Regions from separate parts of the Geobacillus sp. C56-T2 genome, predicted to be linked through region 2. Evidence: a T-box and tRNA genes for the amino acid it is inferred to sense, from the RefSeq annotation. Region 2 holds a T-box; the other holds one or more tRNA genes.
The links. A T-box is a leader RNA that pairs with one kind of tRNA and senses whether it is charged. The one in region 2 lies ahead of alaS (alanine--tRNA ligase), so its partner is inferred to be a tRNA-Ala.
Positions count from the first base shown of each region.

Region 1: it has a tRNA-Ala gene. The T-box ahead of alaS (alanine--tRNA ligase) is inferred to sense a tRNA for this amino acid. The anticodon was not compared.

Region 1 is NZ_VJWB01000001.1:30,964-45,770, forward strand. It holds rRNA gene GC56T2_RS00145 (16S ribosomal RNA) at 1-1,362, shown strand, start outside; tRNA gene GC56T2_RS00155 (tRNA-Ile) at 1,712-1,785, shown strand; tRNA gene GC56T2_RS00160 (tRNA-Ala) at 1,796-1,871, shown strand; rRNA gene GC56T2_RS00165 (23S ribosomal RNA) at 2,046-4,976, shown strand; rRNA gene rrf (5S ribosomal RNA) at 5,235-5,351, shown strand; gene GC56T2_RS00175 (sigma factor G inhibitor Gin) at 5,513-5,719, shown strand; gene GC56T2_RS00180 (aminotransferase class I/II-fold pyridoxal phosphate-dependent enzyme) at 6,016-7,458, shown strand; gene tmk (dTMP kinase) at 7,475-8,104, shown strand; gene holB (DNA polymerase III subunit delta') at 8,185-9,177, shown strand; gene GC56T2_RS00195 (PSP1 domain-containing protein) at 9,192-10,019, shown strand; gene yabA (DNA replication initiation control protein YabA) at 10,081-10,398, shown strand; gene GC56T2_RS00205 (tRNA1(Val) (adenine(37)-N6)-methyltransferase) at 10,455-11,204, shown strand; gene rsmI (16S rRNA (cytidine(1402)-2'-O)-methyltransferase) at 11,259-12,164, shown strand; gene GC56T2_RS00215 (transition state genes transcriptional regulator AbrB) at 12,184-12,480, opposite strand; gene metG (methionine--tRNA ligase) at 12,979-14,807, shown strand, end outside.
Region 2 is NZ_VJWB01000001.1:2,483,813-2,498,619, reverse strand. It holds gene GC56T2_RS12520 (PRC-barrel domain-containing protein) at 10-483, shown strand; gene GC56T2_RS12515 (hypothetical protein) at 499-690, shown strand; gene GC56T2_RS12510 (YrzQ family protein) at 703-837, shown strand; gene GC56T2_RS12505 (AI-2E family transporter) at 956-2,017, shown strand; T-box leader at 2,064-2,288, shown strand; gene alaS (alanine--tRNA ligase) at 2,336-4,972, shown strand; gene GC56T2_RS12495 (IreB family regulatory phosphoprotein) at 5,041-5,307, shown strand; gene ruvX (Holliday junction resolvase RuvX) at 5,311-5,727, shown strand; gene GC56T2_RS12485 (DUF1292 domain-containing protein) at 5,745-6,041, shown strand; gene mltG (endolytic transglycosylase MltG) at 6,148-7,239, shown strand; gene GC56T2_RS12475 (O-methyltransferase) at 7,511-8,155, shown strand; gene GC56T2_RS12470 (peptidase U32 family protein) at 8,164-9,093, shown strand; gene GC56T2_RS12465 (peptidase U32 family protein) at 9,112-10,380, shown strand; gene udk (uridine kinase) at 10,384-11,019, shown strand; gene greA (transcription elongation factor GreA) at 11,127-11,603, shown strand; gene GC56T2_RS12450 (peptidoglycan D,D-transpeptidase FtsI family protein) at 11,712-13,481, shown strand; gene GC56T2_RS12445 (YrrS family protein) at 13,541-14,167, shown strand; gene GC56T2_RS12440 (YrzA family protein) at 14,239-14,448, opposite strand; gene GC56T2_RS12435 (class I SAM-dependent methyltransferase) at 14,643-14,807, shown strand, end outside.

The sequences.
Region 1 (14,807 bases), 2.5 Mb from region 2:
GGTCTTTGGTTGAAAGGCGGCCTTTGGCTGTCACTTGCGGATGGGCCCGCGGCGCATTAGCTAGTTGGTGAGGTAACGGCTCACCAAGGCGACGATGCGTAGCCGGCCTGAGAGGGTGACCGGCCACACTGGGACTGAGACACGGCCCAGACTCCTACGGGAGGCAGCAGTAGGGAATCTTCCGCAATGGGCGAAAGCCTGACGGAGCGACGCCGCGTGAGCGAAGAAGGCCTTCGGGTCGTAAAGCTCTGTTGTGAGGGACGAAGGAGCGCTGTTTGAACAAGGCGGCGCGGTGACGGTACCTCACGAGAAAGCCCCGGCTAACTACGTGCCAGCAGCCGCGGTAATACGTAGGGGGCGAGCGTTGTCCGGAATTATTGGGCGTAAAGCGCGCGCAGGCGGCTCCTTAAGTCTGATGTGAAAGCCCACGGCTCAACCGTGGAGGGTCATTGGAAACTGGGGAGCTTGAGTGCAGGAGAGGGGAGCGGAATTCCACGTGTAGCGGTGAAATGCGTAGAGATGTGGAGGAACACCAGTGGCGAAGGCGGCTCTCTGGCCTGTAACTGACGCTGAGGCGCGAAAGCGTGGGGAGCAAACAGGATTAGATACCCTGGTAGTCCACGCCGTAAACGATGAGTGCTAAGTGTTAGAGGGGTCACACCCTTTAGTGCTGCAGCTAACGCGATAAGCACTCCGCCTGGGGAGTACGGCCGCAAGGCTGAAACTCAAAGGAATTGACGGGGGCCCGCACAAGCGGTGGAGCATGTGGTTTAATTCGAAGCAACGCGAAGAACCTTACCAGGTCTTGACATCCCCTGACAACCCAAGAGATTGGGCGTTCCCCCTTCGGGGGGACAGGGTGACAGGTGGTGCATGGTTGTCGTCAGCTCGTGTCGTGAGATGTTGGGTTAAGTCCCGCAACGAGCGCAACCCTCGCCTCTAGTTGCCAGCATTCGGTTGGGCACTCTAGAGGGACTGCCGGCGACAAGTCGGAGGAAGGTGGGGATGACGTCAAATCATCATGCCCCTTATGACCTGGGCTACACACGTGCTACAATGGGCGGTACAAAGGGCAGCGAACCCGCGAGGGGGAGCGAATCCCAAAAAGCCGCTCTCAGTTCGGATTGCAGGCTGCAACTCGCCTGCATGAAGCCGGAATCGCTAGTAATCGCGGATCAGCATGCCGCGGTGAATACGTTCCCGGGCCTTGTACACACCGCCCGTCACACCACGAGAGCTTGCAACACCCGAAGTCGGTGCGGTAACCCTGACGGGAGCCAGCCGCCGAAGGTGGGGCAAGTGATTGGGGTGAAGTCGTAACAAGGTAGCCGTACCGGAAGGTGCGGCTGGATCACCTCCTTTCTAAGGGGAAAAGCGAAGGCCGCCCGCCAATCGGCGAAACGCACTGGAGGGCCTGCGAGGAGGCTATGCCGCCGCAGCAGGACCGAAGCGTCGCAAGCCGATGGCGGCCGGAGCTAGACAGTACGAAAAGCGGAAGCGCCGCGATCGGCTCTCGAAGCCAAATGTTCTTCACCCAGAGGGGTGCTTGCACCCCGAGGGGGAAGGTTATTTGGCAGAAGAGAGCCAGGCGCTGGAGCTAGACAGTATGAAAAGCGGAAGCAAGACAACGATGGATCGTTCACACAGAGGCGCTTGTGGTTTTGTTTAGTTTTGAGGGAGCATGATTCCTCGACACAACGATATTGGTTATGGGCCTATAGCTCAGCTGGTCAGAGCGCACGCCTGATAAGCGTGAGGTCGGTGGTTCAAGTCCACTTAGGCCCATCTCGATGAAGGGGCCTTAGCTCAGCTGGGAGAGCGCCTGCTTTGCACGCAGGAGGTCATCGGTTCGATCCCGATAGGCTCCACCATTCCCATCGTTCCTTGAAAACTAGATAACCGGAAAAGCGGAGGCGCCGCGGTTAGCTCTCGAAGCCAAATGTTCTTCACCCGCAGGGATGCTTGCATCCCAAGGGGGGAGGTTATTTGGCAGAAGAGAGCTAGGCGCCGAAGCTAGACAATAAGGAAGAAGCCGAGACGCTGTAGGTTAAGCTAGAAAGGGCGCACGGTGGATGCCTTGGCACTAGGAGCCGATGAAGGACGGGGCAAACGCCGAAACGCTCCGGGGAGCTGTAAGCAAGCGTCGATCCGGAGATGTCCGAATGGGGGAACCCACTGTCCGTAATGGGGCAGTATCCATGCCTGAATCCATAGGGCATGGAGGGCACACCCGGGGAACTGAAACATCTTAGTACCCGGAGGAGAAGAAAGCAAAAGCGATTCCCTGAGTAGCGGCGAGCGAAACGGGAACAGCCCAAACCAAGAGGCGAGTCCTCTTGGGGTTGTAGGACCGCTCACTATGGGAGTGAGAAAGGAACGGGGTAGACGAACCGGTCTGGAACGGCCGGCCAGAGAAGGTGAGAGCCCTGTAGTCGAAACTTCGTTCCCTCCCGAGCGGCTCCTGAGTACGGCGGGACACGGGAAATCCCGTCGGAAGCAGGGAGGACCATCTCCCAAGGCTAAATACTCCCTAGTGACCGATAGCGAACCAGTACCGTGAGGGAAAGGTGAAAAGCACCCCGGAAGGGGAGTGAAAGAGAACCTGAAACCGTGTGCCTACAAGTAGTCAGAGCCCGTTCATGGGTGATGGCGTGCCTTTTGTAGAATGAACCGGCGAGTGACGATGGCGTGCGAGGTTAAGCCGAAGAGGCGGAGCCGCAGCGAAAGCGAGTCTGAACAGGGCGCAGGAGTACGTCGTCGTCGACCCGAAACCAGGTGATCTACCCATGTCCAGGGTGAAGGCCGGGTAACACCGGCTGGAGGCCCGAACCCACGCACGTTGAAAAGTGCGGGGATGAGGTGTGGGTAGGGGTGAAATGCCAATCGAACTTGGAGATAGCTGGTTCTCCCCGAAATAGCTTTAGGGCTAGCCTCGGGTGTAAGAGTCTTGGAGGTAGAGCACTGATTGGGCTAGGGGCCCTCATCGGGTTACCGAACCCAGTCAAACTCCGAATGCCAACGACTTATGCCCGGGAGTCAGACTGCGAGTGATAAGATCCGTGGTCGAGAGGGAAACAGCCCAGATCGCCAGCTAAGGCCCCCAAGTGCACGTTCAGTGGAAAAGGATGTGGAGTTGCGAAGACAACCAGGATGTTGGCTTAGAAGCAGCCACCATTTAAAGAGTGCGTAATAGCTCACTGGTCGAGTGACTCTGCGCCGAAAATGTACCGGGGCTAAACGTGCCGCCGAAGCTGCGGGATGACCGTTGGTCATCGGTAGGGGAGCGTTCTAAGGGCAGAGAAGCCAGACCGGAAGGACTGGTGGAGCGCTTAGAAGTGAGAATGCCGGTATGAGTAGCGAAAACAGAGGTGAGAATCCTCTGCGCCGAAAGCCTAAGGGTTCCTGAGGAAGGTTCGTCCGCTCAGGGTTAGTCGGGACCTAAGCCGAGGCCGAAAGGCGTAGGTGATGGGCAACAGGTCGAGATTCCTGTACCACCTCCTTCCCGTTTGAGCGATGGGGGGACGCAGGAGGATAGGGCGAGCAGGCGGCTGGAAGAGCCTGTCCAAGCAGTGAGGCTGGCCAGTAGGCAAATCCGCTGGCCGGAAGGCCAAGCTGTGATGGCGACGGATTGGATCCGGAAGTCCCCGATTTCACACTGCCAAGAAAAGCCTCTAGCGAGGGAAGAGGTGCCCGTACCGCAAACCGACACAGGTAGGCGAGGAGAGAATCCTAAGGCGCGCGGGAGAACTCTCGTTAAGGAACTCGGCAAAATGACCCCGTAACTTCGGGAGAAGGGGTGCTCTTTCGGGTGAAGAGCCTGGAAGAGCCGCAGTGAAAAGGCCCAAGCGACTGTTTATCAAAAACACAGGTCTCTGCGAAGCCGAAAGGCGACGTATAGGGGCTGACACCTGCCCGGTGCTGGAAGGTTAAGGGGAGCGCTTAGCGGAAGCGAAGGTGCGAACCGAAGCCCCAGTAAACGGCGGCCGTAACTATAACGGTCCTAAGGTAGCGAAATTCCTTGTCGGGTAAGTTCCGACCCGCACGAAAGGTGTAACGACTTGGGCGCTGTCTCAACGAGAGACCCGGTGAAATTATACTACCTGTGAAGATGCAGGTTCCCCGCGACAGGACGGAAAGACCCCGTGGAGCTTTACTGCAGCCTGATATGGAATTTTGGTATCGCTTGTACAGGATAGGTGGGAGCCTAAGAAGCCGGAGCGCCAGCTTCGGTGGAGGCGACGGTGGGATACCACCCTGGCGGTATTGAAATTCTAACCCGCACCCCTTAGCGGGGTGGGAGACAGTGTCAGGTGGGCAGTTTGACTGGGGCGGTCGCCTCCCAAAAGGTAACGGAGGCGCCCAAAGGTTCCCTCAGAATGGTTGGAAATCATTCGGAGAGTGCAAAGGCACAAGGGAGCTTGACTGCGAGACGGACAGGTCGAGCAGGGACGAAAGTCGGGCTTAGTGATCCGGTGGTTCCGCATGGAAGGGCCATCGCTCAACGGATAAAAGCTACCCCGGGGATAACAGGCTGATCTCCCCCAAGAGTCCACATCGACGGGGAGGTTTGGCACCTCGATGTCGGCTCATCGCATCCTGGGGCTGTAGTCGGTCCCAAGGGTTGGGCTGTTCGCCCATTAAAGCGGTACGCGAGCTGGGTTCAGAACGTCGTGAGACAGTTCGGTCCCTATCCGTCGCGGGCGTAGGAAATTTGCGAGGAGCTGTCCTTAGTACGAGAGGACCGGGATGGACGCACCGCTGGTGTACCAGTTGTCCCGCCAGGGGCACCGCTGGGTAGCTATGTGCGGACGGGATAAGCGCTGAAAGCATCTAAGCGTGAAGCCCCCCTCAAGATGAGATTTCCCATCGCGTTAGGCGAGTAAGATCCCTCGAAGATGACGAGGTTGATAGGTCCGAGGTGGAAGCGTGGCGACACGTGGAGCTGACGGATACTAATCGATCGAGGGCTTAACCTAGAAAAGTGGAAGCGCCGTGTTTCGCTCTCGAAGCCAAATGTTCTTCACCCGCAGGGGCGCTCGCGCCCCGAGGGGGAAGGTTATTTGGCAGAAGAGAGCTAGGCGCTGGAACTGGACAATAGAAAAGCGCAGGCGGCCGGAGCTAGACCGGACGAAATGCGGCTTCTTCCGACGGTTATCTAGTTTTGAAGGAATGAGTTCCTTCTTGACAGGAATTAATTTTCTGGTATAATGATTGATGAAAAACGGAATAGCTTGCCTAGTGGTGATAGCGGAGGGGAAACACCCGTTCCCATCCCGAACACGGAAGTTAAGCCCTCCAGCGCCGATGGTAGTTGGGGCCAGCGCCCCTGCAAGAGTAGGTCGCTGCTAGGCAATTGAAGGCAGCTCATTGCACACAACAAGCAATGAGCTGCTTTTGTTTTTACAGGAACGTGAGAAATCAAGGTAACGTATCTTTTCAACTACTATTTTCAACTGCTAGCAGTATAGAACGGTAGAAATGGGGGAAACATAGAGGATGGGAGGTGGAGAGTGTGAGAGCGTCGGCGGCAGGCGGAAATCAGCGTGAGGCGGTTTGCCTTGTATGTGAACAGGAAAAAAAGGAAGGCATTTTTCTTTTCGGCCATTTTCTTTGTCTAGATTGCAACAAGGCGATCGTACAGACGGATCCCGATGATCCGAATTATTCATTTTATGTGCAGCAGCTGCGAAAAATGTTCATATCGAAAATTTATTCATAACAAGGGCCTGTTTTGTGTATCAGGCCTATTTTTCTTGTATGGGCGTACTAGACTTGTTACTATTATTCTTAGTATTCACCCTCGTTCCTCTTTGGCGAGAACGGTTTCTTCTTGAGAAAACGGTGCCTTGGTCGGTCATTTTCGGCTAGCATAGAGAACAAAACGTGGTCGCGAACGTTTTTTGAGAAAAGTACGGCCGCTCTTGTTTTCTTCTAAGAAGTGTCCCTGTTGATCAAAGCGGGAGACGGGAAAGATGATGCATTTCATGTTTTTAGATGAAAAGGAAGAGGTTGATGATGGATCAGTCACGAACGCCTTTATATGATGCCCTCATGCATCATTGGACACAGCGTCCGGTTTCCTTCCATGTGCCGGGCCATAAATATGGGACGGTGTTCGCAAAACAAGCGAAGACTATGTTTCTGCCGTTATTGGCATTGGATGCCACGGAGATTGCTGGCCTTGATGATTTGCATCATCCGGAGTCGGTCATTGCCGAGGCGCAGGCGTTAGCAGCTGAGCTGTATGGCGCCCGGGAGACGTTTTTTCTTGTGAACGGATCAACGGCAGGAAATTTGGCTATGATCGCCGCTGTATGTCGGGAAAAGGGACAGAAAGTGATTGTGCAACGCAACTGCCATAAGTCAATTATGCATGCGCTGCAACTGATGGGAGCGACTCCAGTTCTTCTTTCACCGGAAGTTGACAGCCATGTGCGTGTCGCCTCCCACGTTCGCACCGATCTCATCAAAGAAGCGCTGGCGTTGCATAGCGATGCGGTTGCCCTTGTGCTGACCAACCCGAATTACTATGGAATGGCCGTTGATTTGACAGAGATTGTCCGCTTGGCTCATGACCGGGGCATTCCTGTACTGGTGGATGAGGCTCATGGCGCCCACTTTGTCGCCGGTTGCCCGTTTCCTAAACCAGCGTTGGCATGCGGCGCTGATATCGTCGTACAATCGGCGCACAAAACGCTGCCCGCCATGACGATGGGGGCTTTTTTGCACGTGAACAGTGAACAGGTTGATATCGAGCGGTTGAAATATTTTTTGCAACTGTTTCAGTCAAGCAGCCCGTCCTATCCGATTATGGCGTCGCTTGACTTAGCGCGAAACTATGTGGCGGAACTTACGAAAGACGATGTGGCGGCGATCGTTGCTGAAGTGGAAGAATTGAAGGCTGTCATAGATGACATCGATGGAGTGGCCGTGGTGTCATCGCAGCAGTCTGGCGTGCAGACCGATTTGTTAAAGGTGACGGTGCAGACGCGCTGTCGGTTGACAGGGTATGAACTGCAGCAACAGCTCGAGCGTCAAGGAGTGTTTGCCGAGCTGGCTGATCCGTTCAATGTGTTGCTTGTTTGTCCGTTGGCGGCGACAGGGCGTCTTCGTGAAGCAGCAGAACGAATGAGGCGGGCATGGCGGCAATTGCCCACAGGCGAGGAGCCGACGTTTGGTTCGTTCATGTTGTCCGATTCGCCATTGTCAAGTGTCGTTTCGTACGAGAAATTGCGTCATGCACGGAAAAAGGCAGTGTCTTTAGAGGAAGCGGAAGGGTGTGTGGCGGCGGAAACGGTGATCCCATACCCTCCGGGGGTGCCGCTCATTTGGATTGGGGAGCAGGTCGGTTCGATCCATATTGCGCAAATTCGTGAACTTCTCCGCCATCGAGCGCATTGGCAAGGAGGAAGCCAGCTCCGGGAAGGGAAGCTCGTTGTATACGAATGGGAAGGGTAGAAAGGAGGCGACGACGATGAACGGATGCTTTTTTTCGTTTGAAGGGCCGGAGGGGGCCGGGAAAACGACGATAATCAGCAAACTCGAACGGTTTTTGCGGGAGCAGGGAATGGCGGTCTTAACAACGAGAGAGCCTGGAGGGGTCCGCATCGCCGAGGCGATTCGTTCGCTCATTTTAAACCGCGAGTACACGGAAATGGATGGACGCACGGAGGCGCTGTTGTATGCGGCAGCGAGAAGGCAGCACTTGCTGGAAAGGATTGTTCCAGCGCTTGAAGCCGGGTGCATCGTTCTTTGTGACCGGTTCGTTGACAGCTCTCTTGCTTACCAAGGATTTGCCCGCGGTCTTGGCATCGAAGAAGTATGGAAAATCAACGAGTTTGCCATTGACGGGTATATGCCGGACTTGACGATTTACTTTGATCTTGATCCGCGCATTGGACTCGAGCGAATTCGACACAACGCGAGAGAGGTCAATCGGCTTGATCTTGAGGCGTTGTCTTTCCATGATAAAGTAAGGGAAGGGTATCGGCGGTTGGTTGAGCGATTTGCCGATCGGATCGTTGTTATTGATGCGAGCCGCTCGCTTGATGATGTTTTCGCTGAAACGGCAGCAGTGGTGCTCGCTCGCCTGAAAGGAAGATGAAAGCGTGATTTCCATGAATCCGGTCGTGATGATGATGAGCGGACATGATAGAATAGAAAGTGAAAAAGGGGAAAAGAGTGATGACGATGCGGTGGGAACAGTTAGCGAAGCGGCAGCCTGTCGTGGCGAAAATGCTGCAAAGCGGGCTTGAAAAGGGACGGATCTCCCACGCCTATCTGTTTGAAGGGCGGCGAGGGACAGGAAAAAAAGCGGCGAGCCTTCTGTTGGCCAAAAGTTTGTTTTGCCTGTCCCCGTCTGGCGTCTTTCCATGTTTTCAATGCCGCAACTGCCGTCGCATCGATTCAGGCAATCATCCCGATGTGCGGGTGATCAGTCCGGATGGGGAAACGATCAAAAAAGAACAAATTGAATGGCTGCAGCGAGAGTTTACAAAAACGGCGGTCGAGTCGGATAAAAAAATGTACATTGTGGAGCACGCTGAACAAATGACGACAAGCGCCGCCAACAGCCTACTAAAGTTTTTAGAGGAACCGCATCCGGGAACGGTGGCGGTGTTGCTGACCGAGCAATATCACCGCCTGCTAGAAACGGTGATTTCCCGTTGCCAAGTGCTTTCGTTTCGGCCGTTGCCGCCATCGGAACTCGCCGATCAGCTTGTCGGCGAGGGGGTGCCGTTGCCGTTGGCATTGCTTGCTGCCCATTTGACAAACAGCGATGACGAGGCGTTGGCGCTCAGCCAAGATCGTTGGTTTGCCGAGGCTCGAACAGTAGTGCTACAATTATACGAGATGCTCAGCAAACCGGAGCTACAGCTGCTGTTTTTCGTGAATGACCGCTGGATTCCACATTTTTCCGAAAAACACCAGCTTGACTTGGGACTTCAGTTGCTTTTCTATCTGTATCGCGATTTGTTGCATATTCAGGCCGGACAGACGGACGGCTTGTTATACAGCGACCAACTTGAACGTTTGCAGCAATGGGCGCTCACTTGCCCGCAGCGTCGGATTTTGGACGGCATGGAAGCCATTTTGCAAGCGAAGGCGCGTTTCCATACAACGAATATGAGCACGGTGCTGCTTGTCGAGCAGCTCGCTCTTCAATTAAAGCGGTAAAGGAGGGAGAACGGTTGTATACAGTCGTCGGCGTCCGTTTTAAAAAAGCGGGGAAAATTTATTATTTTGATCCAGGCGATTTTGTCATTCCCGTCGGCGAATTTGTCATTGTCGAAACGGCTCGCGGGATTGAGTATGGCAAAGTCGTTATCGCCAATAAACAAGTCGATGAAAACGATATTGTGCTGCCGCTTAAAAAGGTGATTCGTGTTGCGAATGAAAAAGACAAATGGATCGTGGAAGAAAATAAAAAGGCGGCGCGGCAAGCGTATGATATTTGCTTGCGCAAAGTGGAAGAGCATGGGCTGGAAATGAAGCTTGTCGATGTGGAATACACGTTTGACCGCAATAAAGTGATTTTCTACTTCACGGCAGACGGACGGGTTGATTTTCGCGAGCTGGTGAAAGATTTGGCATCGATTTTCCGTACGCGCATCGAATTGCGGCAAATCGGGGTGCGCGATGAAGCGAAAATGCTCGGCGGCATCGGACCGTGCGGCCGCATGCTTTGCTGCTCGACATTTCTTGGCGATTTTGAGCCGGTGTCGATCAAAATGGCCAAAGACCAAAACTTGTCGCTCAATCCGACGAAAATTTCCGGATTGTGCGGACGGTTGATGTGTTGTTTGAAATACGAGAGCGAAGAGTATGAAACGGCGAAAGAACAGCTCCCGGATTTAGGGGAATACGTCGAGACACCGTACGGGTTTGGCAAAGTGGTCGGTTTGAACATTTTAGAGCGGGTGCTGCAAATCGAACTGCCGGAACACGGCCGGGTTGTTGAGTATACGCTGGATGAGTTGATGAAGAACGGAACGCTGTCCATTCGAGCGGCAGATTAAGTTGGGGTGGGGCCATGTGGAAAAAGTAGATAAACAGGAAGTGTTTCAATCGGTAACGAACATGGAAGAGCAGCTCAGCCATTTTTACCGCGAGCTTGTGCAGTTGAAACAACGGGTTGCGGAGCTGTTGGAGGAAAACCATCAGCTCCAGATCGAAAATGCCCATTTGCGCCGGCGCCTCGAAGAGCTGTCGGAGGCGTGGGAAGAGGGAAGGCGGAAAGGGGCGAAACATGGCAAAAAGTTGATCGACATTGGTGAAGGATATGACAATTTAGCTCGCCTTTACCAAGAGGGATTCCACATTTGCCATGTCCATTATGGAAGTGTCCGCACAGATGGTGATTGTTTGTTTTGTTTGTCGTTTTTAAACAAAAAATAAAAGCAACGCCATCCTTTCCGCTTTGGAAAGGTTATTTTTTCAATGGAGGAAGATGTATGACGGTGGAACTGCGCGAAGATGAACGGCTCGATTATTTGTTCAATGAGGAGCTCCGCATCATTCAAAGTCCATCCGTATTTTCCTTCTCCCTTGATGCCGTCCTGCTCGCCCATTTTGTCTATATGCCGATTCAAAAGGGAGAGATTGTCGATTTATGTACCGGCAATGGGGTCATCCCGTTGTTGTTGAGCCGGAGGACAAAAGGGACGATCATCGGCATGGAAATCCAGGAGCGGCTTTGCGACATGGCGAGGCGAAGCGTGCGGTACAACGGGCTGGAAGATCGCATTCACATCATTCATGGCGACATTAAAGAGGCGCCGTCACGCATCGGTTACAGCCGATATGATGTCGTTACGTGCAATCCGCCGTATTTTCCGATGGTCGGCAAAGATGAGCTCAGCAAAAATGAACATATGGCCATTGCTCGCCACGAAATTTATTGTACATTGAAAGACGTCGTTCGTATCAGCAGCCAGTTGTTGAAGCAAGGCGGCAAGGCGGCATTCGTCCATCGACCGGGGCGTCTTCTTGATTTGGTGACGTTGATGCGCCAATACCGGCTGGAACCAAAGAGGCTTCGTTTTGTTTATCCAAAAGCCGGGAAAGAGGCCAACATGATTTTAATCGAAGGAACGAAAGATGCGAGTCCGGATGTAAAAGTGCTGCCACCGCTGGTCGTTTACGGCGAGGATAATGAATATACTGAGGAGATCAAGGGGATCTTATCCGGCATCATTCCGTAAACGGGCTCGATTGACGGGCGGTCTTTCATCACGATGGTAAAGGGGCGGAACAGGATGCTTTGGCGACAAAATAGTTTTGCCGAATCGTCAAAACAGGGAACGCTGTATGTCGTTCCGACGCCGATCGGCAATTTGGAAGATATGACGTTTCGTGCGGTACGAACGCTGCGGGAGGTGGATGTGATCGCTGCGGAGGACACGAGGCAGACGAAAAAGCTGCTCGCCCATTTCGACATTCATACGCCGCTGGTGAGCTATCATGAGCATAATAAGTACGCCAGCGGCCGGCAGCTTGTCGAATGGTTGAAAGAAGGAAAAACGGTCGCGTTGGTGAGCGATGCGGGCATGCCGGGTATTTCCGATCCGGGGTATGAGCTGATCGCGGCGGCGCTCGCCGAGCGCTGTTCCGTTGTTCCGCTTCCCGGCCCCAATGCAGCTTTGACCGCATTGGTCGCCTCAGGACTGCCGACGGACCGCTTTTTGTTCGTCGGCTTTTTGGGGCGGGCAAAAAAAGAGAAGCGGGAACAGCTGCAATCGTTACAGGCGGCGACGGAGACGCTTATTTTTTATGAAGCCCCTCACCGCTTGAAGGAAACGCTCGCCCTGATGTACGAAGTGTTTGGCGAGCGGCGCATCGCCATTGGCCGTGAGCTGACGAAACGGTTTGAAGAGTTTATCCGCGGCGATTTGAGCGAGGCAGTTGCTTGGGTGGAGACGGCGGACATTCGCGGGGAATTTTGTTTGATCGTGGAGGGAGGAACGGGCGAAAAAGAGGAGGGCCAAGACGGGGAAGCGTGGTGGCAGCCGCTTTCGCTTGTCGAACATGTCGATTATTATATTCGCGAACATCGCCTCTCTCTCAAGGAAGCGGTCAAACAAGCGGCTGATGACCGAAATATGTCGAAACGTGACGTTTACCAAACCTATCACCAACAGCGAGAAAAAAAAGAGTTTCTCTGAAACCAGAGAAACTCTTTCCTTATTCTTCTTTGCCAGCGGCCGTTTCTAATTGTTGTTGGATTTCTTGCAACAAAATTTCTGCGCCTTCGCGGCTCAAAATGATTTTTCCGCCAGCCAGTTTAAAGTTGTCGTCCGACACTTCTCCTGTGACCACACACGTCATGTTTGGTTTGTATTTTTTCAAGATGATGCGGTCATCGTCAACGTAAATTTCCAAGGCGTCTTTTTCGTTAATATCCAAGGTGCGGCGCAGTTCAATCGGAATGACGACACGACCTAACTCATCCACTTTACGCACAATTCCTGTCGATTTCATCGTCTCGGTTCTCCTCTCCAAACAGAATAGTTTTGTCGTTTATTCGTCAATATTCGACAAGTTCCTACACCCTAATCATATCAGTGTTTCCATTAAGCGTCAATCCTTTAATATGTAAAATTTAAAAAAAATGTATTTTGTTATTTCAAAAAAGATTTGCTGATGGAGGAAAGCGAGTTTGCTGAGGTGAGTTGGCATCGGCCCTGATCGTGTCGACAACGAGAAAAGAAGATTGTCCGCGAATTTGGGCGTTGTCCATCTCGGAGCCGCCAAAAAGAGAACGAATGATGCCGGTTGCGAAAACCTTATCTTTCTATAATAAATTCGGGGCGATGATAGAAAATAGGACGGTATTTTGGAGCGCTCGGGTATATTTTTTTCGTCAAGGAGAAATAGATGTTTTTGTAGCAATGAAAAAATTATGTAAAATAGAAGTAACGCTGCTCCCGTCGCCGGACGGGGGTTTTTGTGCTCAACAGTACGAGGGAGGGCCTGTTGATGGAGAAAAAGACGTTTTATTTGACAACGCCGATTTATTACCCAAGCGATCGCTTGCATATCGGGCATGCGTATACGACGGTGGCGGGGGACGCGATGGCGCGCTATAAGCGGATGCGCGGGTACGATGTTATGTATTTGACCGGCACCGATGAGCACGGGCAAAAAATTCAGCGCAAGGCGGAGGAAAAAGGAGTGACGCCGCAGCAATACGTTGATGAAATCGTCGCCGGCATTCAGGAACTATGGAAAAAGCTTGATATTTCCTATGACGATTTCATCCGGACAACGCAGGAGCGGCATAAAAAAGTAGTGGAAGCCATTTTTGCCCGTCTTGTCGAACAAGGCGATATTTATTTGGGCGAGTATGAAGGCTGGTACTGTACGCCGTGCGAATCGTTTTACACCGAACGGCAGCTTGTCGACGGCAACTGCCCGGACTGCGGCCGTCCGGTTGAAAAAGTGAAAGAGCAGTCGTACTTTTTCCGGATGAGCAAATACGTCGACCGCTTGCTTCAATATTACGAGGAAAATCCGGATTTCATCCAGCCGGAATCGCGGAAAAATGAAATGATCAACAACTTTATTAAGCCGGGGCTTGAAGATTTGGCTGTGTCGCGGACAACGTTTGACTGGGGTATTCAAGTGCCCGGCGATCCGAAACATGTGATTTACGTCTGGATCGATGCGCTCGCCAACTATATCACCGCGCTTGGCTATGGTACGGACGATGACGAGAAGTTCCGCAAATATTGGCCGGCCGATGTTCATTTGGTCGGCAAAGAGATCGTTCGTTTCCATACGATTTATTGGCCGATTATGCTGATGGCGCTCGGCTTGCCGCTGCCGAAAAAAGTGTTCGGCCATGGCTGGCTGCTCATGAAAGACGGAAAAATGTCGAAATCGAAAGGCAATGTCGTTGACCCGGTGACGCTCATTGACCGGTATGGGATCGATGCGCTCCGCTATTATTTGCTGCGGGAAGTGCCGTTCGGTTCGGACGGTGTATTCACCCCGGAAGGGTTCGTTGAGCGTATCAACTACGATTTGGCCAATGACCTAGGCAATTTATTGCATCGCACTGTCGCGATGATTGAAAAATATTTCGCCGGGACCATTCCGCCGTACCGCGGGCCGAAGACGCCGTTTGACGAAGAGCTGACGCAAACGGCGCGTGAGGTGGTTCGACAATATGAAGAGGCGATGGAGCGGATGGAGTTTTCAGTGGCTCTTGCTTCCGTTTGGCAGCTGATCGGTCGCACGAACAAATACATTGACGAGACGCAACCGTGGGCATTGGCCAAAGATGAAAGCAAACGGGAAGAGCTCGCTTCCGTCATGGCTCACCTCGCAGAGTCGCTCCGCCATACGGCCGTTTTGTTGCAGCCGTTTTTGACGCGCACGCCGGAGCGTCTGTTTGCTCAGCTTGGCATCCATGACCGTTCATTGAAAGAATGGGACAGCTTGTACGATTTCGGCCTCATCCCGGAAGGAACGAAGGTGCAAAAAGGCGAGCCGCTCTTCCCGCGCTTGGACATTGAGGCGGAAGTCGAGTACATTAAGGCGCATATGCAAGGCGGCAAGCCGGCCGGTGAACCGGTCAAAGCGGAAACGTCAACCGCTGAGACCGCCGAAATTTCCATTGATGAGTTTGCCAAAGTCGACTTGCGCGTGGCCGAAGTCGTGCGCGCCGAACGGATGAAAAACGCCGACAAGCTGCTGAAGCTCGAGCTGGATCTTGGCGGCGAGAAACGGCAAGTGATCTCCGGCATCGCGGAATTTTACAAGCCAGAAGAACTCATCGGCAAAAAGGTCATTTGTGTCGCTAA
Region 2 (14,807 bases):
GGGAGAGCGATGCGAACGTTTTCCGACATGAAAGGTCTTCCCATTTACGAACAAGCGACAGGGAAAAACGTCGGAACGATCGCGGATGTTTGGTTTACCAGCCACGGCACGGTGCAAGGGTTTGTTGCACAACAGCGCGGCTTGTTTGGCCGCCGCCGCTATTTGCCGCTTGCGGCCGTGCGAGCGCTGCAAAACGATCGAATGCTCATCGACGACGCGCGAAGTTTCCAGCCCTTGCCTTCCTCTGACAGCGGCCACTCTCTTTACGGTGAACGAGGCATCGCCGGCAGCATGGTTGTCGCCGCCGACGGGACGACGATCGGATTGCTAGATGATGTATATTTCGACGGGCAATTGGGCAGAATTGATGGATACGAGATCAGTGAGGGATTTTTTTCCGATTTGACAGAAGGAAAGAAGCGAATGCAGCTTGCCCCGTTCACGGCGAAAGAAGGGGTTGTGATGGTGGACACAACAAAGTAAGGAGAGTGGCTGTCGGTGCTCATTTGCCCGAACTGCAAACGAAAAAATTTAGGAAAAATCGGCGTCAACCAATATTATTGCTGGGATTGTTTCATCGAGCTTTCCGTCTCGAAAGGAGTCATTCATGTCCATCAAGTGGAGGAGGACGGGACGTTAAGCTCTCTCGATGATTTGTTCGACGATTATGAGCGCACGATTCAACTTTAGGGGGGGACAGTCATGAACCGGACGATGACATCGCTGTTGGCTGTCGGGTTAGGTGTCGCCGCGTATCAGTTGGCCCAGCGCAACAACTGGATGAACGGGCGCACGATGCGAAAAATGCGCCGCCGCTTGATGCAGGCGATCCGCTGACGGCGTTGCCGCCCTCGCCTTGCGCGGGGGCGGTGCTTTGTGATTGTCAAATAGTGCTAAAGCGCTAAAGGCATATTCCCGCCCGCATCCCCTACACTAAACGGTAGGAGGTGTGGTGATGGGGGAGCAACAATGGCAGTCGTTCTTCCGCATCGGCAAATGGCTGTTGGTGACGGCGATCGTCTATTTAATCGTCCGGATGAAAAGCGTTTGGTGGCCGGTGATCGATTTTGCCGCCACGGTGTTGACGCCGTTTTTGCTGGCGGCGTTTATCACGTATTTGCTGCACCCGCTCGTTGAATATCTTCATGGCAAAGGGGTGCCGCGGGCGCTTGCCATTTTGCTCATTTATTTGCTGTTTTTTGGCTCGGTCGGCTACGGCTTGTACCGCGGCATTCCGGTTTTGATCGCCCAGCTGCGCGCGTTGGACGAACAGCTGCCCTCGCTGATGAATACATATCGCCAATGGGTGCGCCACATTCACGATGAAACATCGACATGGCCGATGGAAGTGCATACGCGGGTGGAAACGATGCTCGCTGAGCTGGAGCAGGCGGCCGCCTCCGCTGTCGAGATGGCGATTCGCGCCATGAAATCGCTGATCAGCTCGGCGGCGACGTTCGTGCTGATCCCGTTTATTGTGTTTTACATGCTCAAGGACGTCGAGGTGCTGAAAAAAGCCGTTTGGTATTTGACGCCAAAGCGGTGGCGCGAACCGGGGCTGGCGTTTTTACAAGACGTTGACGAGTCGCTCGGCGGCTACATCCGCGGCCAGCTCTTTGTCTGCGCGGCGATCGGTTCGGCCGCGGCGCTCGGATTGTGGCTTGCCGGCATGGACTATCCGCTTTTGCTTGGGCTCATCATCGGGATGACGAATATCATTCCGTATTTCGGGCCGCTGATCGGCGCCATTCCGGCCGCCATTTTAGCGGCGACCGTATCGCTCAAAATGGTCTTGGTGGTGCTGGCCATCATTTTCGCTTTGCAGTTTTTAGAAGGCAACGTGTTGTCGCCGCTGATCGTCGGCAAAAGCGTGCACATGCATCCGCTTGTCATTATGCTCGCGCTGTTTGCCGGCGGTGAGCTTGCCGGCGTGCTCGGCCTCATTCTTGCCGTTCCGACGGCGGCGGTGCTGAAAGTGGCCATCATCCATTGGAAGGAGCGCTATGCCTTGCATTGACAAACGAGCGGTGCTTGTCTATAATTTTTCAATGTAAAAGCGAATACATAACGCGATGACGGATCGAGTATGTTGCAGTCCATCTTAACGCGCGGGCTCGCGCACAGAGAGGAATTTCCGCGGCTGAAAGAAATTCCAGATGAAGGGCAACAGAAGGCTAATCCGGAGCGCAGGCAAAACCTGACGCAAGGCTGCGTTACGGCCAAAGAGGTGATGGGCGTTTTTCGCCCATAAACAGGGTGGTACCGCGAGCACAACTCTCGTCCCTGCAGGGGATGGGAGTTTTTTTATATAAAAAGGCGAAAGGGGAGGATCATCATGAAAAAGCTGACATCTGCCGAAGTGCGGCGCATGTTTTTGCAGTTTTTCCAAGAAAAAGGCCATGCGGTTGAACCGAGCGCTTCGCTCATTCCTGTCGACGATCCGTCATTGTTATGGATCAACAGCGGCGTCGCGACGTTGAAAAAATACTTTGACGGGCGCATCGTTCCCGAGAATCCGCGCATTTGCAATGCGCAAAAATCGATCCGCACCAACGATATCGAAAACGTCGGGAAAACCGCGCGCCACCATACGTTTTTTGAAATGCTCGGCAACTTTTCGATCGGCGATTACTTCAAGCGGGAAGCGATCCACTGGGCGTGGGAGTTTTTAACGAGCGAAAAGTGGATCGGTTTTGATCCGGAACGGCTGTCCGTCACCGTCCATCCGGAGGACGAGGAAGCGTACAACATTTGGCATAACGAAATCGGCCTGCCGGAAGAACGGATCATCCGCCTCGAAGGAAACTTCTGGGACATCGGCGAAGGCCCGAGCGGTCCGAACACGGAAATTTTCTACGACCGCGGCGAGGCGTTCGGCAACGATCCGAACGATCCGGAGCTGTACCCGGGCGGGGAAAACGACCGCTATTTGGAAGTATGGAACTTAGTGTTTTCACAGTTCAACCATAACCCGGACGGCACGTACACGCCGCTGCCGAAGAAAAACATCGACACCGGCATGGGGTTGGAGCGGATGTGCTCGATTTTGCAGGACGTGCCGACGAACTTTGAAACCGACTTGTTCTTGCCGATCATCCGCGCTACCGAACGAATCGCCGGCGAGCGGTATGGCGACGATCCGGACAAAGACGTCGCCTTTAAGGTGATCGCCGACCATATTCGCGCCGTGACGTTTGCGATTGGCGACGGGGCGCTGCCGTCGAACGAAGGGCGCGGCTATGTATTGCGCCGTCTGCTCCGCCGCGCGGTGCGCTACGCGAAACAAATCGGCATTGACCGCCCGTTTATGTACGAGCTCGTGCCGGTTGTCGGCGAAATTATGCACGACTACTATCCGGAAGTGAAAGAAAAAGCCGATTTTATCGCTCGCGTCATCCGCACGGAAGAAGAGCGGTTCCACGAAACGCTTCATGAGGGGCTCGCCATTTTGGCGGAAGTGATCGAAAAGGCGAAAGCGCAAGGAAGCACCGTCCTTCCGGGGGAAGAGGCGTTTCGCTTGTATGATACGTACGGCTTCCCGCTCGAGCTGACGGAAGAGTACGCCGCCGAGGCAGGAATGACGGTCGATCACGCCGGTTTTGAGCGCGAGATGGAGCGCCAGCGCGAACGGGCCCGCGCCGCTCGCCAAGACGTCGATTCGATGCAAGTGCAAGGCGGCGTGCTCGGCGATTTGAAAGACGAAAGCCGGTTTGTCGGCTACGATGAGCTTGTTGCCTCGTCGACGGTCCTCGCCATCGTTAAAGACGGACGGCTTGTCGAGGAAGTGAAAGCCGGTGAAGAGGCGCAAATCATCGTCGACGTCACGCCGTTTTACGCCGAAAGCGGCGGTCAAGTCGCCGACCAAGGCGTATTTGAAAGCGAGACCGGGAGAGCGGTCGTCAAAGATGTGCAAAAAGCGCCGAACGGCCAGCACCTTCACTCGATTGTCGTCGAGCGCGGCGCGGTGAAAAAAGGAGCCCGCTATACGGCGCGCGTTGATGAGGCGAAGCGGGCGCGCATCGTGAAAAACCATACGGCGACCCATTTGCTTCATCAAGCGTTAAAAGACGTGCTCGGCCGCCATGTCAACCAAGCGGGGTCGCTCGTCGCTCCGGATCGGCTGCGCTTTGACTTCACCCATTTTGGCCAAGTGAAGCCGGACGAGCTCGAGCGCATCGAGGCGATCGTCAATGAACAAATTTGGAAGAGTACCCCAGTTGACATTTTCTATAAACCGCTTGAGGAAGCGAAAGCGATGGGCGCGATGGCGCTGTTTGGCGAAAAATACGGCGACATTGTCCGCGTCGTGAAAGTTGGCGACTACAGCCTCGAGCTGTGCGGCGGCTGCCATGTGCCGAATACAGCGGCCATCGGGCTGTTTAAAATCGTCTCCGAATCCGGCATCGGCGCCGGCACGCGCCGGATTGAAGCGGTGACCGGAGAGGCGGCGTACCGTTTGATGACCGAACAGCTCGCCATTTTGCAAGAGGCGGCGCAAAAATTGAAAACAAGCCCGAAAGAATTGAATGCCCGTCTTGACGGACTGTTTGCCGAACTGAAAGAGCTCGAGCGCGAAAACGAATCGCTTGCCGCTCGCCTTGCCCGTATGGAAGCGGAGCACCTCGCCCGCCAAGTCAAAGACGTCGGCGGCGTGCCGGTGCTGGCGGCGAAAGTGCAGGCGAACGACATGAACCAATTGCGGGCGATGGCCGACGATTTGAAGCAAAAACTCGGCACGGCAATCATCGTGTTGGCGGCGGTGCAAGGCGGCAAAGTCCAATTGATCGCTGCGGTGACCGATGACTTAGTGAAAAAAGGATATCACGCCGGCAAGCTCGTCAAAGAAGTGGCTTCCCGCTGCGGCGGCGGGGGGGGCGGACGCCCGGATATGGCGCAGGCCGGAGGAAAGGACGCGGACAAAGTCGGGGCAGCGCTTGATTACGTCGAAACGTGGGTCAAATCCATTTCCTAAATGGCGCGGATCGTGTACAATGGATGTAAGATGGAGGAATGGCCCGAATCAAGAGCGAGGTGGAGACGGTGAGCTCGTTTGATCAAACGATGCAGTTTCATTTTCCGGAAGAGCCGGCCGAAACGAACGTTCGCGAAGTGCTGCTGACGGTGTATGAGGCTTTGCAAGAAAAAGGCTACAACCCGATCAACCAAATTGTCGGCTACTTGTTGTCCGGCGATCCGGCTTACATCCCGCGCCATAACGACGCGCGCGCCCTCATCCGCAAAATCGAGCGCGACGAATTAATCGAGGAATTGGTGAAATTCTATTTACAGGGGCAACGAAAGGACTGACCGATGCGAACGTTAGGACTGGATCTCGGCACGAAAACGCTCGGCGTGGCGATCAGCGACGAGCTTGGCTGGACGGCTCAAGCCTTGGAGACGATCGCCATCGACGAAGAGCGCGGCGACTACGGCTTAAAGCGGCTGCGCGCCATCATCGACGAATATGGCGTCGATGCGATCGTTGTCGGCTGGCCGAAAAACATGAACGGCACGCTCGGGCCGCGCGCCGAAGCGAGCGAGCGGTTCGCCGCCAAGCTGCGCGAGGAGTTTTCTTTGCCGGTCGTGCTTTGGGACGAACGGCTGTCGACGATGGCCGCCGAACGGATGCTGATCGCTGCCGATGTCAGCCGGAAAAAACGGCGGAAAGTGATCGACAAAATGGCGGCGGCCGTCATTTTGCAATCGTACTTGGATAGGAAACGATGAAGGGGAGGCCAATCACAATGGAACATGGAGACCGCCATATTACCGTTGTCGACGAACAAGGCAACGAACAGCTCTGTGAAATTTTGTTTACGTTTAAATCCGATGATTTCGGGAAATCGTACGTGTTTTACTATCCGGTCAGCAAGGAAGCGGAAGATGAAAACGGCGAAACGGAAGTGCACGTGTCGGCGTTTATCCCTGCTGACGAAAATCAAGAAGGGGAACTGCTTCCGATTGAAACGGAAGAAGAGTGGGATATGATCGAAGAAGTGTGGAACACGTTTTGTGCTGAACAAGAAGATGAAGAGGAATGATCCGAAGCGGCTGCCTAAAGGCGGCCGCTTTTTTGTCGGAAAAAAGGGCGAGAGATGCAAAAACTTGTAGTATAATATGACCGATGGACGGGAAAGGAGGTGCGCTATGGGGGAAAAGCATTGGACAGGGAACGAGGGGCGGCGTGGGCGAAAACGGATGTTGATCGCAGGCAGCGTTTTGCTGGCGTTGGTTGTGTTGATCAGTGCCGGCAGCTTTCTATATATTCGCTTGGCGCTCAAGCCGGTCGATCCTCATGATCACACTCCGGTTCATGTCTCGATTCCTGTCGGTTCATCGGCGACAGAAATCGCAGAGCGGCTCGAACAAAAACGGCTCATTCGAAGCGCTAGCGTGTTTCGGCTTTATGTCCGTTGGAAACGCGAGTCCGGGTTTCAAGCCGGAGAGTACGAACTGACGCGGGCCATGCCGATGACGCGCATCATAGCGCTGCTGCAAACGGGGAAATCGTTGAAAATCGGTTTGAAATTGACGATCCCCGAAGGGTCGCAGCTTGTACAGATTGCCGATCTCATCGCCGCGCGAACGGGATACAAAAAAGAAGACGTCATGAAGCAGCTGAACGACCGCGCGTACATCGAGCAGTTAATGAAAAAGTATCCGCGTGTCATAACGAAAGACGTATTCCATCCGAACGTTCGTTATCCGCTGGAAGGTTATTTATTTCCAGCTACCTATGTATTTGCTGACAAAAAGCCGCCGCTTTCTGAGATCATTGAAACGATGGTCGCCAAAACGGCAGCGGTGCTTGCTTCGTACGAAGAGGAAAGAGGGGAACGGAAGCTGTCGCCGCACCAGCTGCTGACGCTTTCCTCTCTGATCGAAGAGGAGGCGACAGAAAAAGCCGACCGCAAAAAAATCGCCAGCGTCTTTTACAATCGGCTGCGCCTAGGCATGCCGCTGCAAACCGATCCGACGGTTTTATACGCGCTTGGCAAACATAAAGCGCGCGTGTTTTACAAAGATTTAAAAGTTGATTCGCCATACAATACGTACCTTCATAAAGGGCTGCCGCCGGGGCCGATCGCCAACGCAGGCGCGATGTCGATTGAAGCGGCGCTTGAGCCGGCGCAAACCGATTATTTGTATTTTTTAGCCACCCCCGCAGGCGATGTCATTTTCACGAAAACGCTGGCCGAGCACAACCGGGAAAAGGCGAAGCATATTGGGAAACGATAGTGCAAAACGGAAGTTGCTGGCGAGTTAGGCGAAACGGTTTCGCTTTTCCGCCGAGTTATGGTAAGATAAAGAAAGTTGAACAGGGAACGATAAGGGTCCGGTAGCGGCTCTTATTTGGAACGGATGGGCGCAGCACCTCGGGCCGCCGCTTGGCCCGGGGCGGGCGCTTTTCCGTTTGTTGATGGCAAGGAGCACAAGCCCGACGTTCGCTGCTTTATTTTCGCGACGGGGCGGGCGCTTTTCCGCTTGTTGATGGCAAGGAGGGTTCCGTTTGCTGACTGATGAGGTCGTTTCGTATTTGCAGCGGCTGCGGCCGGCGTTGGATGCGGATGTGGAACAGATTGAGCGCGAAGCCCGCGAACAGCGGGTGCCGATCATGGATTCGGTGAGCATCGAAACGATGTTGTTCGTGCTCAAGCTCGCGAGGCCGCGCCGCATTTTAGAAATCGGCACGGCGATCGGCTATTCGGCGATCCGGATGGCAAAAGCGCTGCCGGAGGCGCACATTGTAACGATAGAAAAAGACCGGGAGCGGTATGAGCGCGCCCGTTTTTATATGGAAAAGACCGATTGCGCCCAGCGAATTGAAGCGGTGTGGGGCGACGCCTTGACGGTGATGGAGAAGGTGGCGTCGGCCGCGCCGTTTGACGCGTTGGTGATCGATGCCGCCAAAGGGCAATATGAGCGCTTTTTTACGCTCTATGAGCCGTTTCTCGCTGAAGGCGGCCTCGTCATTACCGACAACGTGCTGTTTAAAGGGCTTGTCGCCGCCGAAACGCCCGCGGACAATAAGCGGCTTTGGAACCTCGCCCAAAAAATTCGCCGCTATAATGAGTGGCTGATGGCCCGGGGCGATTATGACACCGTCATCATTCCGGTCGGCGATGGGCTCGCGATATCGAAAAAAATGAGGTGAACGAGAAAATGAAAAAACCGGAATTGCTCGTCACGCCGACGAGCGTTTCCCATATTGATGAACTGGCGGAAGCCGGGGCGGACGCCATCATCATCGGTGAGCAGCGCTATGGCTTGCGGCTCGCCGGCGAGTTTTCCCGTTCGGATGTGGCCGCGGCTGTTGAAACGGCCCACCGGCGCGGCATGAACGTGTATGTGGCGATGAACGCCCTTTTTCATAACGACAAAGTGGACGAGCTTGCCGACTACGTGGCGTTTTTAGCTGAAGTCGGCGCCGATGCCATCGTCTTCGGTGATCCCGCGGTGCTCTTGACCGTCCGGGAAACGGCGCCGCACATGAACCTCCACTGGAGCACGGAGACGACAGCGACGAACTGGTATGCGTGCAACTACTGGGGGCGAAAAGGAGCGAAACGCGCCGTCTTGGCGCGCGAGCTGAACATGGACGCCATTTTGGAAATCAAAGCCCATGCTGAAGTGGAAATTGAAGTGCAAGTGCACGGCATGACGTGCATGTACCAGTCGAAACGTTCGCTGATTGGCAACTATTTTGAGTATCAAGGAAAAGTGATGGAAATCGAACGGAAAAAGTACGAAAAAGGGATGTTCCTGTATGACAAAGAGCGCGACTATAAATACCCGATTTTTGAAGACGAAAACGGCACACACATTATGAGCCCGAACGATCTTTGCATCATTGACGAACTGGGCGATATGGTGGAAGCCGGCATTGACAGCTTCAAAATCGACGGCGTCCTGCACACCGCGGACTACATTACGGAAGTGACGAAGCTGTACCGCCGCGCCATCGATTTATGTACGGAAGACCGCGAGCGTTACGAGCGGGAAAAAGAGGAGCTGCTGGCGGCCGTTGAAGCGCTTCAGCCGCCGCACCGCCGCATCGACACCGGATTTTTCTTCAAGGAAACCATTTATTGAGAAAAGGAGGGACGCGTCATGCTTGTAAAAAATGACCGCATCTCCGAGATCGTTGACGGCAAGCGCGTCATCGTGAAAAAGCCGGAGCTGCTGGCGCCGGCCGGCAACTTGGAAAAGCTGAAAATCGCCGTCCACTACGGGGCGGACGCCGTCTTTATCGGCGGTCAAGAGTACAGCTTGCGCGCGAATGCTGACAACTTTACGATCGAGGAGATTCGCGAAGGGGTGGAATTTGCCAACCGGTACGGGGCGAAGGTGTACGTCACCGCCAACATTTACGCCCATAATGAAAACATTCCCGGTCTTGACGACTATTTGCGGGCGTTAGAGGAGGCCGGCGTTTCCGGCATCATCGTCGCCGATCCGCTCATTATCGAAACGGCGCGCCGGGTGGCGCCGAAGCTTGAAGTGCATTTAAGCACCCAGCAGTCGCTCACCAACTGGAAAGCGGTCCAATTTTGGAAAGAGGAAGGGCTCGAGCGGGTCGTGCTCGCTCGCGAAGTGAGCGCCGAAGAAATTCGCCAAATCAAAGAGAACGTCGATATTGAAATCGAGGCGTTCATCCATGGGGCGATGTGTTCCGCCTATTCCGGTCGCTGCGTGTTGAGCAACCATATGACGGCGCGCGACTCCAACCGCGGCGGGTGCTGCCAGTCGTGCCGCTGGGATTACGATTTATACCAGCTGTCTGACGGCCGGGAAATCCCGCTGTTTTCCGAAGGCGACGCCCCGTTTGCCATGAGCGCGAAAGACTTGAACTTGATCCGCGCCATTCCGGCGATGATTGAACTTGGCGTCGACAGCTTGAAAATTGAAGGGCGGATGAAATCGATTCATTACGTGGCGACGGTTGTCAGCGTCTACCGGAAAGTGATCGACGCGTACTGCGCTGATCCTGACCATTTTACGATTCGCGACGAGTGGGTGCGCGAGCTCGACAAATGCGCCAACCGCGAGACGGCACCGTCGTTTTTTGCCGGCTTTCCCGACCATACGAACCATATGTACGGCACCCACAGCCGAAAACCGACGCACGAGTTTGCCGGCTTAGTGCTGGATTACGACCCGGAGACGGGCATCGCCACCATTCAGCAGCGCAACCATTTCCGGCCCGGCGACGAGGTCGAATTTTTCGGCCCGGAAATCGACAACTTTACCCAAGTGATTGAAACGATCTGGGATGAAGAGGGCAACGAACTCGATGCGGCGCGCCATCCGCTGCAAATCGTCAAGATGAAAGTGAAACGGCCACTCTTCCCGTACAACATGATGAGAAAGGAGAATTAGACGATGGGGAAGAAGCCCGTTGTCATCGGCGTTGCCGGCGGTTCCGGCTCCGGGAAGACGAGCGTCGCCCGCGCGATTTACGACCATTTCGGCGACCGTTCGATCCTTGTCTTGGAGCAAGATTTTTATTACAAAGACCAAAGCCATCTCCCATTTGAAGAGCGGCTGAAGACGAACTACGACCATCCGCTGGCGTTTGACAACGACTTGTTGATTGAACATATTCATAAGCTGCTTCGCTACGAGCCGATCGACAAGCCGGTGTATGACTATACGCTTCACACCCGCTCCCGTGAGGTCATCCGCGTGGAGCCGAAAGAGGTGATCATCGTCGAAGGCATTCTTGTGCTAGAAGATGAGCGGCTTCGCGACTTAATGGATATTAAAGTGTACGTCGACACCGATCCGGACATCCGCATCATCCGCCGCCTCCTTCGCGATGTGAAAGAGCGCGGCCGCACGTTTGACTCGGTGATCGAACAATATTTGTCCGTCGTGCGGCCGATGCACAACCAGTTTGTCGAACCGACGAAGCGTTATGCCGATGTCATCATTCCGGAAGGCGGGCACAACACCGTTGCCATCGATTTAATGGTCGCAAAAATTCGCACGGTTCTTGAACAAAAATCAGTTTTATAATAACATAACAGAGACAAAACAATATATTATATAACAAGTAAGCGTACGAACAGCTGTTTTTCTGTTCGTACGTTTTACATAACGCAGAAGATAGAGGAGTGAGATGAATGGCGAATGAAAAGCAGTATCCGATGACGAAAGAGGGAAAAGAGAAACTGGAACAAGAGCTGGAGTATTTAAAAACGGTCAAGCGCAAAGAAGTGGTCGAACGCATTAAGATTGCGCGCGGGTTCGGGGATCTGTCGGAAAATTCGGAGTACGACGCAGCGAAAGACGAGCAGGCGTTTGTCGAGTCGCGCATTCAAATGCTTGAAAACATGATTCGCAACGCCGTCATTATCGAAGAAGATACGGAAAACCCGGATGTGGTCTCGCTTGGCAAATCAGTGACGTTTATTGAACTGCCGGACGGGGAAGAGGAGACGTACACGATCGTCGGCAGCGCGGAAGCGGATCCGTTCGAAGGGAAAATTTCCAACGACTCGCCGATCGCGAAGTCGCTTCTTGGCCGCCGCGTCGGCGATGAAGTGACGGTACAGACGCCGGGCGGGGAAATGATGGTGAAAATCGTCGCCGTCAACTAAGCGCGCTATGTTTGACCCGCAAAGCGGCGGCAGCGCGGAAAAATCGCCGCCCTAGGCACGTTTCAAATGAAAACACCTCGTCGAAACTGTTGATGAGGTGTTTTCTTTATGTGGAAGAAAAGGGCTATTGTCATGCTTGTCTTGATCGAAGCGGCGCTGTTTTTCATCGTGGGGCGGCTCGCGCAAATTCAGTTGATTGACACCGAATCGTTCGCCAATCATAATTTAATCGCCGAAAGCGTCGCCCAGCGCACACAGGAATTGGTCATCGATGACGGGCGCGGTTCATTTGTGGACCGAAACGGCAAGCCGCTGACGAAACGATCCGTACCGTCGCTTGTCTTATTTCCGTTTTTGAAGAGGAGGCCATGGCCGATCGAACAAGTGGCCCGCGTGACCGGTGTCGCCGAAGAAGAAATCCGTCGCCAGCTCGAGCGGGCGGACGGCCCGTTCGTCTTAGAGAAAAACGGCGAACCTCTCGTCTTAAGCGCTGAACAAATGAGGCAAATGAACCGCTTGCGCATCCCGGGCGTCTTTGCCGTCCATAAACAATATCCGCTCGAGACGCTGTACGCTCCGCATTTGCTCGGCTTTACGCGGCCGGACCGCGAGCTGTTGCGCCAACGCTATCCGAAACGGCCGCTTCCGCCCGGGACGGAAGTCGGCATTCAAGGGTTGCAGAAGGCGTTTGACGAATTTTTGCTCGCCGACGCTGAGACGAAATTGCTGTATCACGTCGATGCGGAAGGGCGGCCGCTGTTCGGGCTCGATGTCAAGTACAGCGATCCGAGCAATTCGTTTTACCCGGTCACGGTAAAAACGACGCTAGACCGCGACGTGCAGCGCGAGATGGAGCAGATCGTCGACCGATTCGGATTGAAAAAAGGCGGCCTCGTCTTGCTTGACGTTGACACTAACAGCGTATTGGCCATGGTCAGCCGCCCGAATATGGATCCGCGTGATCCGTACAAAAACGGCGGGGCGGAAAACCAAATGGTGCTGCCGCACATCCCCGGCTCTGTTTTTAAAACCGTCATCGCCGCCGCGGCGCTTGACGAGGGAATCGCTTCGCCGACGACCACGTTTGATTGCAGCAAAACGATTGCCGGAGAGGAAGACCGGGAGCACGACTACGGGACGCTCGATCTGACGGACAGCTTCGCCGTCAGCTGCAACAATGCCTTCGCCACGCTCGGCAAAGAGCTGATCCGGCATGATCCCGGCGCGTTGGAAACGTATGCCGAAAAACTGGGGCTGTATCCGACGGCCGGCTGGGAAGGGACGGTTTACCATGAAGAACATTTCCGCCAGTTTCCTGAGGAACGGAAAGGAACGATTTGGCACGATGCGCGCGACAAGCGGGTGCCGCTGGCGGTCGCGCAAACGGCGATCGGGCAAAAAGATGTGCGCGTTTCGCCGCTTGGGGTTGCCAACATGATGGCGACGATCGCCCGTGGCGGCAAGGCGTGGAAAGTGCGGGCCGTCGATCAAGTGCTGTACAAAAACGGAGCCCCGCTGTTCTCGTTTTCCGCCGAGCCGGCGACCGGGCTGGAACCGATTGCCCCGACAACGGTTCGGCAGCTGCAGCAGCTTTTGCGCGGCGTCGTTACGAATCAGGAAGGCACCGGCCGCCGTTTTCAGACGCTGCCGTATCCAGTTGCCGGCAAATCAGGAACAGCGGAGACAGGAAAAAGGGAAGGGGACGTCGAACTGATCAATAAATGGTTTGCCGGCTATTTTCCCGCCGACCGTCCGAAATACGCCCTCGCCGTTGTCGAACTGGACGTCCCGGGCGGGCGCGCGGCGACCAACGAAGTGTTTGCCGCCGCGGTTGAAGCGCTTTACGCCCATGACCGCACGCAAAAGGAAAACGAATAACGAATCGATGTAGAGAGCGGATTTGGTTGACATCTACAGCGAAGAAAGGAGAGGGGAACGTGGCGCAAACGGAAACGCGCTTTGCCGCCCGTGCCAAACGGCGTAAAATGAACCGTTGGCTCAACGGGGCGATTGCGGTGGTGTTGCTGCTGATTGTGATGGTCGCTTGGAATTTGCTTTTTGGCGGAAAAGCGGATCAGCAAGCGGCCGGCAAAACGAAGCGGACGGAAGTGGAAACGGGCGCGGCGGTTGTCTCGAACGAAGAAAAAAAGCCCGCAGCGGGAAGCGACACCGCTGGTGGGGAAACCGAGGAGACCGCAGAAACGAAGGAAGAGGAATCCACCAAGGTGACGGAAACCCCGGGGCCTCCGGGGTCAAATATCGAAAAAGAGATCGTCAATCCGGCTTGGCAGCCCGTCGGCACGACGCAATCCGAGCCTCATGAAACCGTGTTTGACGAAAACTCGGTCGATTGGAAGGAAATGCTTGATGCCGTCAGCTATGCGACCGGCATCGCGCCGGAGGAGATGATCGTTTGGTTCATTGGCAACAATGGGCCGAACAAAGCGGTGGCGACGATCTCGACGAAGGGGCAAACCGCTCACTACAGAGTGTATATCGAATGGGTAACCAATGAAGGATGGAAACCGACAAAGGTGCAAAAATTAAAGCAAAGGCCGTCATAATGCCGGCGAACGCGCGACATGGATGACGGCGGGAGCAAAAAGCAGGTGCCCAACCGCCGTCTGGGCACCTGTTATTTTTTCGCTTTAAAATGGACGACGGCGCTGTAAAACCGTTTTCCGTTTTCCATCACATGCATTTGATGGGCAACGTGATGGACGGAAAGCAGCAGCGCTTTATTATGCTCAATTTGTTCGTTAATCTTTTTCTCGAGCGTCCGCAAATCATCCGCCTCAAAAAATTCAATTTTGTCCTCGATCAGATCAAGGGAAATGTTGACCATCGCGCTCCCTCCTTTCCATTGCCAGTGTAGCAAATTTTCCCGCCGTCATCCACCGGTCGCGCCGGGGAACAATACGAATGATGAATCGGCATGATCGTTGAACAAAGAAAAAACTTATGCTACATTGAGAGCAGGATCGCGCAAAAGACATACTATACTTATAGGAATTATAAACTTTTATGGAGCGTGACCGTATGGGTAGAGAATTTCTTGACTTGTTCGAGCAATGGGCTGAGTCGTACGACCAATCGGTGGAAGGTCATGATGAGCAATATCGCGATGTGTTTGCCGGCTACGGCCGCATTTTGGACGCGGTCGCCGACAAAGCGGGCCAAGTGGTGCTCGAATTTGGCGTCGGC